Regions from separate parts of the Sodalis sp. C49 genome, predicted to be linked through region 2. Evidence: predicted binding sites of a transcription regulator. Region 2 holds the regulator's gene; the other holds the start of a gene.
What was found. The regulator CRP, encoded in region 2, controls carbon source genes, mostly activating them, when cyclic AMP is high. The targets are predictions, from matches to a motif close to ATGTGANNNNNNTCACAT.
Positions count from the first base shown of each region.

Region 1: ABUK12_RS01335 (2-hydroxycarboxylate transporter family protein) is a predicted target of CRP. The motif match lies at 3,192-3,209, and genes of this name have one in related genera.

Region 1 is NZ_CP163303.1:312,424-317,172, forward strand. Features, by position in the region: gene ABUK12_RS01320 (TonB-dependent siderophore receptor) at 1-292, shown strand, start outside; gene ABUK12_RS01325 (YceI family protein) at 359-931, opposite strand; gene ABUK12_RS01330 (cytochrome b) at 918-1,514, opposite strand; gene ABUK12_RS01335 (2-hydroxycarboxylate transporter family protein) at 1,720-3,063, opposite strand; gene ABUK12_RS01340 (NAD-dependent malic enzyme) at 3,446-4,749, shown strand, end outside.
Region 2 is NZ_CP163303.1:4,190,078-4,194,826, forward strand. Features, by position in the region: gene ABUK12_RS18760 (YccS/YhfK family putative transporter) at 1-914, opposite strand, end outside; gene crp (cAMP-activated global transcriptional regulator CRP) at 968-1,600, opposite strand; gene ABUK12_RS18770 (hypothetical protein) at 1,768-1,956, opposite strand; gene ABUK12_RS18775 (OsmC family protein) at 1,916-2,338, shown strand; gene ABUK12_RS18780 (phosphoribulokinase) at 2,971-3,840, opposite strand; gene ABUK12_RS18785 (YheU family protein) at 3,945-4,187, opposite strand; gene ABUK12_RS18790 (LysE family translocator) at 4,309-4,749, shown strand, end outside.

The DNA.
Region 1 (4,749 bases), 1.7 Mb from region 2:
CTGGCAGGTTAACGATAAATTGTCCGCCAATGCGGCCTGGACCATGTACGGCCGGCAGAAACCGCGTGAATACGCGGACATACGCAACGAAGTCGGCTCGCTGTCCAGCAAAGAACTGGGTGCTTATTCCGTGCTGGGCGTCGGCCTGAATTACGATGTGACAAAAAATGTCCGGGTCAATGTCGGTATCAGCAATCTGCTGGATAAACGCATTTATCGTGAAAACGAAGGCGCATTAACATATAACGAACCAGGACGAGCCTATTATGCCGGCTTAACCACGTCGTTCTGACGGATATTGCGCCGCCGGAAAGCAGAGAACCCTGGCGGCGGTGAAAAAACGGGGATGGCCGGCAGGTCACTGCCTGATCCCTTCGACTGAAATAAGCACGTCCACCTGCTGCGAGGCCGGACCCAGATCCGTGGTGATATTAAAATCTTTTAGCGCCAGGGTTCCTTCAGCTTCGAAACCCGCGCGATAGCCGCCCCAGGGATCGTTGCCCTGGCCGACCAATTTGGCTTCCAGGGTAATGGGTTTGGTCACGCCGTTTAACGTCAGGTTGCCGGTGATATCCCATTCATCGCCGTCTTTTTTCACCTGCGTGGAGGCGAAGGTGGCCTGGGGATGTTGTGCTACGTTGAGGAACTCCGCGCTCCTGAGATGTTTATCGCGTTCCGCATGATTGGTATCGACGCTTGCGGTGTTAATCACCACGTTCACCTTGCTGGCGGCGGGATTATCAGCGTCGAATGTGAAGCCGCCGTCAAAATCCCTAAAACCGCCGTAGAGCCAGCTGTAGCCAAGATGTTTGATCTTGAATTGAATAAAAGCATGCTGGCCCTGTTTATCAATTTTATACTCCGCCGCAACGGCTATGCCCGAGGCGAAAAATAACGCGACCGTCGCCAGGCCCAGGCTAGTCTTTTTCAGCATGGTGTTTTTCCTTATATTGCGCAGTTTGATGAAGGTGATACCCAAGCATCCGCTTAAGCGTGATGTCGCCATCGATAAAATGATGTTTTAACGCGGCCAGGCCGTGCAATACCGACAGGATCACCACGCACCACGCCAGGTACAAATGGATGTCGCCCGCTAAATCGGCTTGCCCCGCCAGGCCGCTCAGGGTGGCCGGAACGGAAAACCAGCCGAATACATTTATCGGCTGCCCGTCCGCGGTGGAAATCAAATACCCGCTGGTAAGCAGGGCGAAGAGCAGGATATATAAAGTCCAATGCGCCAGCACCGCGCCGGCGCGGGTCAGCGGCGAGTAATGGCTGAGGGGTTTGGGCGGCGGGGAAATAAAACGCCAGATCAGGCGTAAGATCATCATGGCGAACAGGAGACAGCCGATGCTTTTGTGCAGTTCGGGCGCGCGATGATACCAGGTCGCATAATAGCCAAGCGTCACCATCCACAGGCCTAGCGCAAACATACCGTAAACGGCCAACGCCACCAGCCAGTGGATAGCAATGCTGATATGGCCGAAACTGTCGGCTGAGTTGCGCCAGCGCATAAGGCATCGTCCTCGTGGGTTGCGTTACCATTGGTCAACAAATAAAACAGATTGAAATAAAAAAGCAATTTAAGTCGTGTCAAATACGTTAAAGTTTTGTAAATAGAAACAACGAGTCCTGCCTTGGAAATGTTGGCATCAGACGTGGGCAAGGTTATTTTTAAGCCCGCGGAGAACGGCGTTGGCATAGGCCCGGTAGCGGATGCTAGATCAGCCATCCAAGGAGTAATGTGGCGCCGATGACCGTCGATGCTCCGCCGATCCGGGTGGATATCTGGGCGAACGGCATCAATGACATGCGGTTTGACGCTGATAGAATGGCAACGTCGCCGGTCCCGCCCAGTCCGCTGTGGCAGCATGTGACGATGGCGGCCTCGATCGGGTACATATTGAGATAAGGCGCAATCAGAAAACTCACGACGCCCATGGAAATGACCACCGAGGCACAGACGATCACATAGCCGAGGGAGAACACCGCGACGACGCTTTCCAGCGGGACATACAGCATGCCCAGTCCAATCATAAGCGGCCATACCAGTGTGGTGGATACAAATTTATAAAAACTATGGGCTCCTTCCTCCATCTTTGCCGGGATCACCCGCGCGTATTTACACAGTACGGCAATCAGAATCATCAATACCGGTCCGGGAATATGAACCCATTTTTCGACTAAACCCCCAACGATGAAAAAGGTGCAAATCATCAATAAACCGCCGCCCATCAGCGCGAAATCCACCGGACGTTCTTCTTCTTTTCGGGCAAACAAGGCATTTTCCGCCGCCGACCTGATTAATGTGCCATCGCCACTCCAGTGAGTGCGGCGGGTGCCCAAACGGGCCAGCACGCCGGCGCAGACGATAGCGAAAATATTGCCCACGACGGCGGCGGGAGCCAACTGCGCCACGTAAACATCCGGCGAGGCGCCCAGGATGGCGGAATAAGCCAGGGAAAGGGGTAAAATACCTTCGCCGATCCCGCCGCCCAGGATGGGGACGATAATAAAGAAAAAAGTATGGTAAACGCTATACCCGAATAATTTACCCACCACCAATCCGCTTATCGCCGCCGTTGCGGTTCCCGCCAGCAAGGGTATAAACATACGGATCATGCCTTGCACCAGGACAATACGGTTCATGCCGAGGATACTGCCGACCACCAGGCTGGCGATAACAAAATACAGCAGGTTGGCCTCCTTCATTAACAGGTGTACCGTCTCCAGGGTATTGATTTTAAAAACGCCAAAAAAAACCATTACCGACGGTACCATTAGACAAAGAATGGCTGGGCCGCCAATATCGCGCAGCACGGGAATCCGTCGGCCAATATGCGACAGCAAAAATCCCAGGGTCATAATGACGGCCAAACCACCAATCATATTTTTAGGCAGGTAGCTGGAATAGGCGGAAATAAACACGATGCTGGCGATGGTAATGAAAAGAATCAACGGCACCGAACTGATATCAGCGCCGTTGCATTGCCTGAAGAATGTCGATGAGGGCGACGTTGCTGTTTTTTCATAATTCTCAATTGGTTTGTCGATTTTTTCCATTATAATCACCTTGCTGTTTTGGCGGTGCGCTGATAAGAGGTTAATGGGTTTTATTGATTAAATAGCTGACGTTAAATACGTATTATGAAATTATAATGTTTTATTTTATACTCAGATGTATAATTTGTGTGCGCTACTCATCACACAATCTTTTTGGTAATTTAATTAATCTTTGTTTAATTAAAAAAACTTTAAATAGTTAAAAACGCATATTAATAATTAAATTTAACTGAGAGTTGCAACCTGACATGCTATAACAGTCACCACTGATGGATTTTTTAGCCGGGTGCGGACAACTGCTTTATGCCAAGCTGCTCGCCGGCTGCGAGTGAAAAATATAAATACAAGCGTATTTATTGATGTTATATGCGAGGGTTGTGAAATGGCATCGTGCAAAACGTTGTACACACATTATACCGGGTCATTGCTGCTGGATAATCCCTTGCTGAATAAGGGATCGGCTTTCACCGAACAAGAGCGTCGCGCCCTCAATCTCTGCGGATTGTTACCGAATCAGGTCGAAACCATCGGCGAGCAAACGGAGCGCGCTTATTCTCAATACTGCCAATTTGAACGGGATATTTCAAAACATATCTATTTGCGTAATATCCAGGATACCAACGAGACATTGTTTTATAATTTGTTACGTTATCATCTTGACGAAATGCTGCCGATTATTTACACCCCAACGGTAGGCGAGGCCTGCGAGCAATTTTCGGCGATCTATCGCCGCGCCAGAGGGTTGTTTATTGCCTACCCGGACCGGGATCGTATTGACGACATGCTGCAGAATTTCTCTAAACATGATATCAGAATCATTGTGGTTACCGACGGGGAGCGCATTCTCGGGTTGGGCGATCAGGGCATTGGCGGCATGGGCATTCCTATCGGCAAGCTCTCTTTATATACCGCCTGCGGCGGCATTAATCCGGCACAAACGTTACCGATCATGCTGGACGTCGGAACCAACAATATGCAGTGCCTGGACGACCCGCTGTATATGGGCTGGCGGCACCCGCGCATAAACGATGACGAATATATGGCCTTCATCGACGCCTTTATCGTGGCGGTCAATACCCGCTGGCCCCGCGTCTTGTTGCAGTTCGAGGATTTCGCCCAAAAGAACGCCATGCCGCTGCTTGAACGTTATCGCCATACGCTGTGCTGTTTTAACGACGATATCCAGGGTACCGCCGCGGTAACGCTGGGAACCCTGATCGCCGCCAGCCATGCCGCAGGCGGCCGGTTACGCGATCACCGGGTCGTATTCCTCGGGGCGGGTTCCGCCGGCTGCGGCATTGCTGAAAATATCATCGCGCAAATGATGGCGGAAGGGGCCGGAGAAAAAGAAGCCCGTGCCCAGGTCTTTATGGTCGATAGATTTGGTCTGTTGACCGACGATATGCCCAACCTGCTTGATTTCCAGCGCCGGCTGGTGACCGCCCGCTCCTCGCTCGCCGGCTGGGGCCTGACTACACCCAGCGTCTCGCTGCTGGACGTGGTGCGTCACGCCAAGCCGAGCGTGCTTATCGGCGTCTCCGGCCAGACAGGGCTGTTTACTGAGGAAATCGTGCACGAAATGCTGCGCCACTGCCCGCGGCCGATTATTATGCCGCTGTCCAATCCGACATCGCGCGCGGAGGCCCGACCGCAGGACGTGCTCGCCTGGACCGAAGGCGCGGCAAT
Region 2 (4,749 bases):
GCAATTTTTTCCAGGGCCGACAGCGCGGTGGCCATGTTAAAACGCCCCGGCTGCCGGTGATAGAGAATATCATCCGCCAGTACCCGCAACCGCGCGGCAATCAGCCGGGCGTTATAGCGGATAACCGCCTCGGCGTGGCTTTGCGCCACCAGTTTTTGTACTTCGTCCGGCTGGTGCAGGCTGACGGCGATATGCTCCTGCAAATCCAGCGCCACCTGGAAAGAACGCAGCAGGCGTTTGTACTGCAGCTGATCATTGGCCGACAGCATATAAAGCTGCTGGTATACCTGGGCAATCAGATCAATCACCGCCTGCTGGCGGGCAAACAGCGGCGGCAGGGCGGTTTCCGGATCGGTATGCTGTGTCAGCAGGGTATATTTCGCCTCGATATAATCCGCCAGCTCCCGATACAGCAGGCTAAGCGATTCCCGCATCGGCTGCTCCTTCCACAACCGGAACCACAGGGCGTTGAACAGCCCGTACCAGGCGGTGCCGGCAATATACAGCAGCGGCGGCACGGCGGGCGGCACATTGCCGGCCAGCCCCAGGGTAAAGATGGCGGCGATAAGCGCGGCGGGCAATAAACGGCCGTGCAGCGGGCTGATTTCACCGGTAACGCCGAACAGCAGCGCCAGGCCGAGCATCACCAAGGGCAACGGCACCGGCACGGCCAACAGCACCTGGATCAGCACGCTGCTCAGCGCGAACAGCACGCCGCCGACGGCCAGTCGCTTGAAAAACCGTTTATGCAGGGTATCGAGGCCGGCGATATTGCAGCAGGCAGGGACCAACGAAAACAGCAGGCCGTTTTGCAAGCTGCCGAATAACAGGCCGGCGGCCACCGGCAGGCATAGCACGATGGTTTGCCGCAGGGCATAGTTTACTTCAGGGTGGTAGATTAACCGGCGCCACATACTGTCAGCAAAAAAAGCGTGGTACGAAGCACCACGCCTGTATAACGGGGCTATCAGCGCGTGCCGTAAACAACAATGGTTTTACCGTGCGCGGATATAAGATTTTGATCTTCGAGCATTTTAAGAATACGTCCTACCGTCTCGCGGGAACAGCCGACAATCTGGCCGATTTCCTGACGGGTGATTTTTATCTGCATGCCGTCGGGGTGGGTCATGGCGTCGGGTTGTTTCGCCAGGTTCAACAGGGTTTGCGCTATGCGTCCGGTAACGTCCAGGAATGCCAGGTTGCCGACTTTTTCCGACGTTACCTGTAAACGACTGGCCATTTGCGCCGACAGGCGCATCAGGATATCCGGATTCACCTGAATCAGCTGCCGGAATTTTTTATACGAAATCTCGGCGACTTCACAGGCGGTTTTCGCCCGTACCCAGGCACTGCGTTCCTGACCTTCCTCGAATAGGCCGAGCTCACCGATGAAATCTCCCTGGTTAAGATAGGAGAGAATCATCTCTTTGCCTTCTTCATCCTTAATCAGCACCGCCACGGCGCCCTTAACGATGTAGTAAAGCGTTTCAGCCTTTTCACCCTGATGTATAAGTGTACTCTTCGATGGATACTTATGAATATGGCAATGAGACAGGAACCATTCGAGAGTCGGGTCTGTTTGCGGTTTGCCGAGAACCATTCGCTGTTATCCTCTTTTGTCATCGCTATCCCAGGTTCGGGACATCGTATTCCCTGTTACGGCGCTTGTATTATTCACTCTGACTCCGCGTTTAAACGGAGCGACGTAAGGGAACTTATTAGGGTCTGGTAATGTGATGTTCCGATCGATCTCTTGCCCTTTCATTATCATGAGGCCGATCCAGCCTTGTTTTTAGCATAGGTTTGAAGCAGTGTCTTCTGTTGTCTTGCTTCAGCATGAAGTATGTTCAGTAACATTGCCAGTTTTCCAACAAAAATGTAGTCTGCTGGAAAGCTTTTCATCAGGAGTATCATAATGCAGGCACGGGTCAAATGGGTAGAAGGGTTGTCTTTCATGGGCGAATCCGCCTCGGGCCACCAGGTTTTGATGGATGGGAACGCGGGCGAAAAAGCGCCCAGCCCAATGGAAATGGTATTGATGTCGGTCGGCGGCTGCAGCGCCATTGATGTGGTATCGATTTTACACAAAGCGCGGCAGGACGTCCGGGACTGCGAGGTCAAACTCACCTCCGAGCGCCGCGACGAGGCGCCGCGCCTGTTTACCCATATCAACCTGCATTTTATCGTCACCGGCGCCGGGCTGACCGACAAGGCGGTGGAGCGGGCGGTGACGCTATCGGCGGAAAAATACTGCTCGGTCTCACTGATGCTCGGCGCGTCGGTCAATATGACCCACAGCTTTGAAGTGCGCGACGAACACCACGCCCCAGCCGCCTAACCGGCCCGCCAACACCGCACTCCAACCCGGCGTGTTCAAGGGAGAGCGCGCCAATGGGGTCGAATCGGGCATGGTTTCTCTGCCCGACCGAGCGCCCCATGGCCCGGTATGCCCGCCAACACCGCGCTCAAACCCGGCGTGTTCAAGGGAGAGCGCGCCAATGGGGTCGAATCGGGCATGGTTTCTCTGCCCGACCGAGCGCCCCATGGCACGGTATGCCCGCCAACACCGCAGCGAATCCTGGCGTGTTCAAGGGAAAGCATGCCGATGGGGCCGAATCGGGCGTGGTGTTCCCGCCCGACCGAGCGCCCCACGGTATGGTAGGCCCGCCAACACCGCACTCAAACCCGGCGTGTTCAAGGGAGAGCATGCCGATGGGGTCGAATCGGGCGTGGTGTTCCCGCCCGACCGAGTGCCCCACGGTATGGTAGGCCCGCCAACACCGCAGCGAATCCTGGCGTGTTTAAGGGAGAGCATGCCGATGGGGTCGAATCGGGCGTGGTGTTCCCGCCCGACCGAGCGCCCCACGGTATGCTAGGCCCGCCAACACCGCAGCGAATCCTGGCGTGTTCAAGGGAAAGCATGCCGATGGGGCCGAATCGGGCGTAGTGTTCCCACCCGAGGCCTCGAGTTTACTTAATTTCCTTTCCTTCCAGCAACTGCTGTACCAGCGGCCCCATTATCAGCTCCATCGCCAGCCCCATCTTGCCCCCGGGCACCACCAGCGTATTAATATTGGAAATAAAGGAGCCTTGCAGCATCGCCAGCAGGTAAGGCAGGTCGATATGCGCCAGGCTACGGAAATGAATAACGACAAAACTTTCGTCAAGTGAGGGAATCGCCTTGGCGGCGAAAGGGTTCGACGTATCGACGGTCGGCACCCGCTGGAAATTGATATGGGTGCGGGAAAACTGCGGCGTGATGTAGTTAATATAATCCTCCATCGACCTCACCACCGAATCCATCACCGCCTCGCGCGAATGCCCCCGCTCGCCGGTATCGCGCACCAGTTTCTGGATCCACTCCAGGTTGACGATGGGCACCACGCCCACCAGCAAATCCACGTGCTTCGCCACGTCATGGCTATCGGTTACCACGCCGCCGTGCAGCCCCTCGTAAAATAACACGTCCGTCGGTTCCGGCAACGCCTGCCAGGGCGTAAAGGTACCGGGGATCTGGTTATACGGCACCGCCTCGTCATACGTATGCAGATATTTACGCGACTGGCCGCGGCCGGTATCGCCATACTGATGAAACGTATGCTCCAGCAGGCCAAAGTTATTGGCGTCCGGACCAAAGTAGCTGATATGGCGCCCTAAATCCCGCGCCTTGCGGATCGCCATATCCATTTCCGGCCGGGTAAAGTGATGAAAGCTGTCACCCTCCAGTTCGGCGGCGTGGATATTCAACTGCTGGAATATTTTACGAAACGCCAGGCTGGTGGTGGTGGTGCCCGCACCGCTGGAACCGGTAACGGCAATAATGGGGTGTTTTGTCGACATGGTAACCCTACGCTTGGTTGAATTGCGGCGTGAAGAAGTGCGCCCGGCATCAAGGCCCAGAAGTGAGTGTTAGCATATTTAGCGCTTAGGGGCCAGGGGCTTCGCTATTCGCCCGGCGTATCTCCGGCCTGGTCATTAAACCGGCCGCGCGGCATGATATTGATATTTTCATGCAGTTCCGACCAGACCACCACCGCCTCGCCGCTTATCAACTGGCGTTTTACATCCTCGACCTTTTGCGCCAGTGATTTCTCCTGCTCGCCATAATCGGTGCCCTCACGCAGTACAAAGGACTCGATCAGGTTATAGAGCGTGTCAGGATCGATTTGTTCCCAGGGAATAATCACGATATTGTGTCCCGATAGTCAATAAATCAAGGTGTTGAGTAAATTTCACCTGTTATGCCTTGTACATCCCCGTGCGCACTGGTAGCTTCATACGCGTTATTTTACGGGGAGCCGCCAAAACGTGGAACTGAGTCTTTTTCTGTCAATGCTGGGGTTTCTCTGGGTGGCCGCCATTACCCCTGGCCCTAATAATATGCTGCTTACCGCCTCGGGCGCCAATTTTGGCTTCTGGCGCTCGATGCCGCTGATGATCGGCATCATGCTCGGCATGCAATGTATCCTGCTGCTGGTGGCCTTCGGCATCGGCGGCCTGATCACGCTTTATCCGTCCCTGCATTTTATGCTGAAGGTGGCGGGCAGCCTTTACCTGCTGTGGCTGGCCTGGAAAATAGCCACCGCCGCCTATGAAAAACTGGAAACCGACGCGCCGCCCCCCCGGCCCATTCCCTTCTACCAGGGCGGCCTGCTGCAATTCCTTAATCCCAAGGCCTGGCTGATGGCGCTGGGCGCGGTGGCCAGCTTCAGCCTGAGCGGCAGCGCCTATATCACCTCCGTCGGCGCC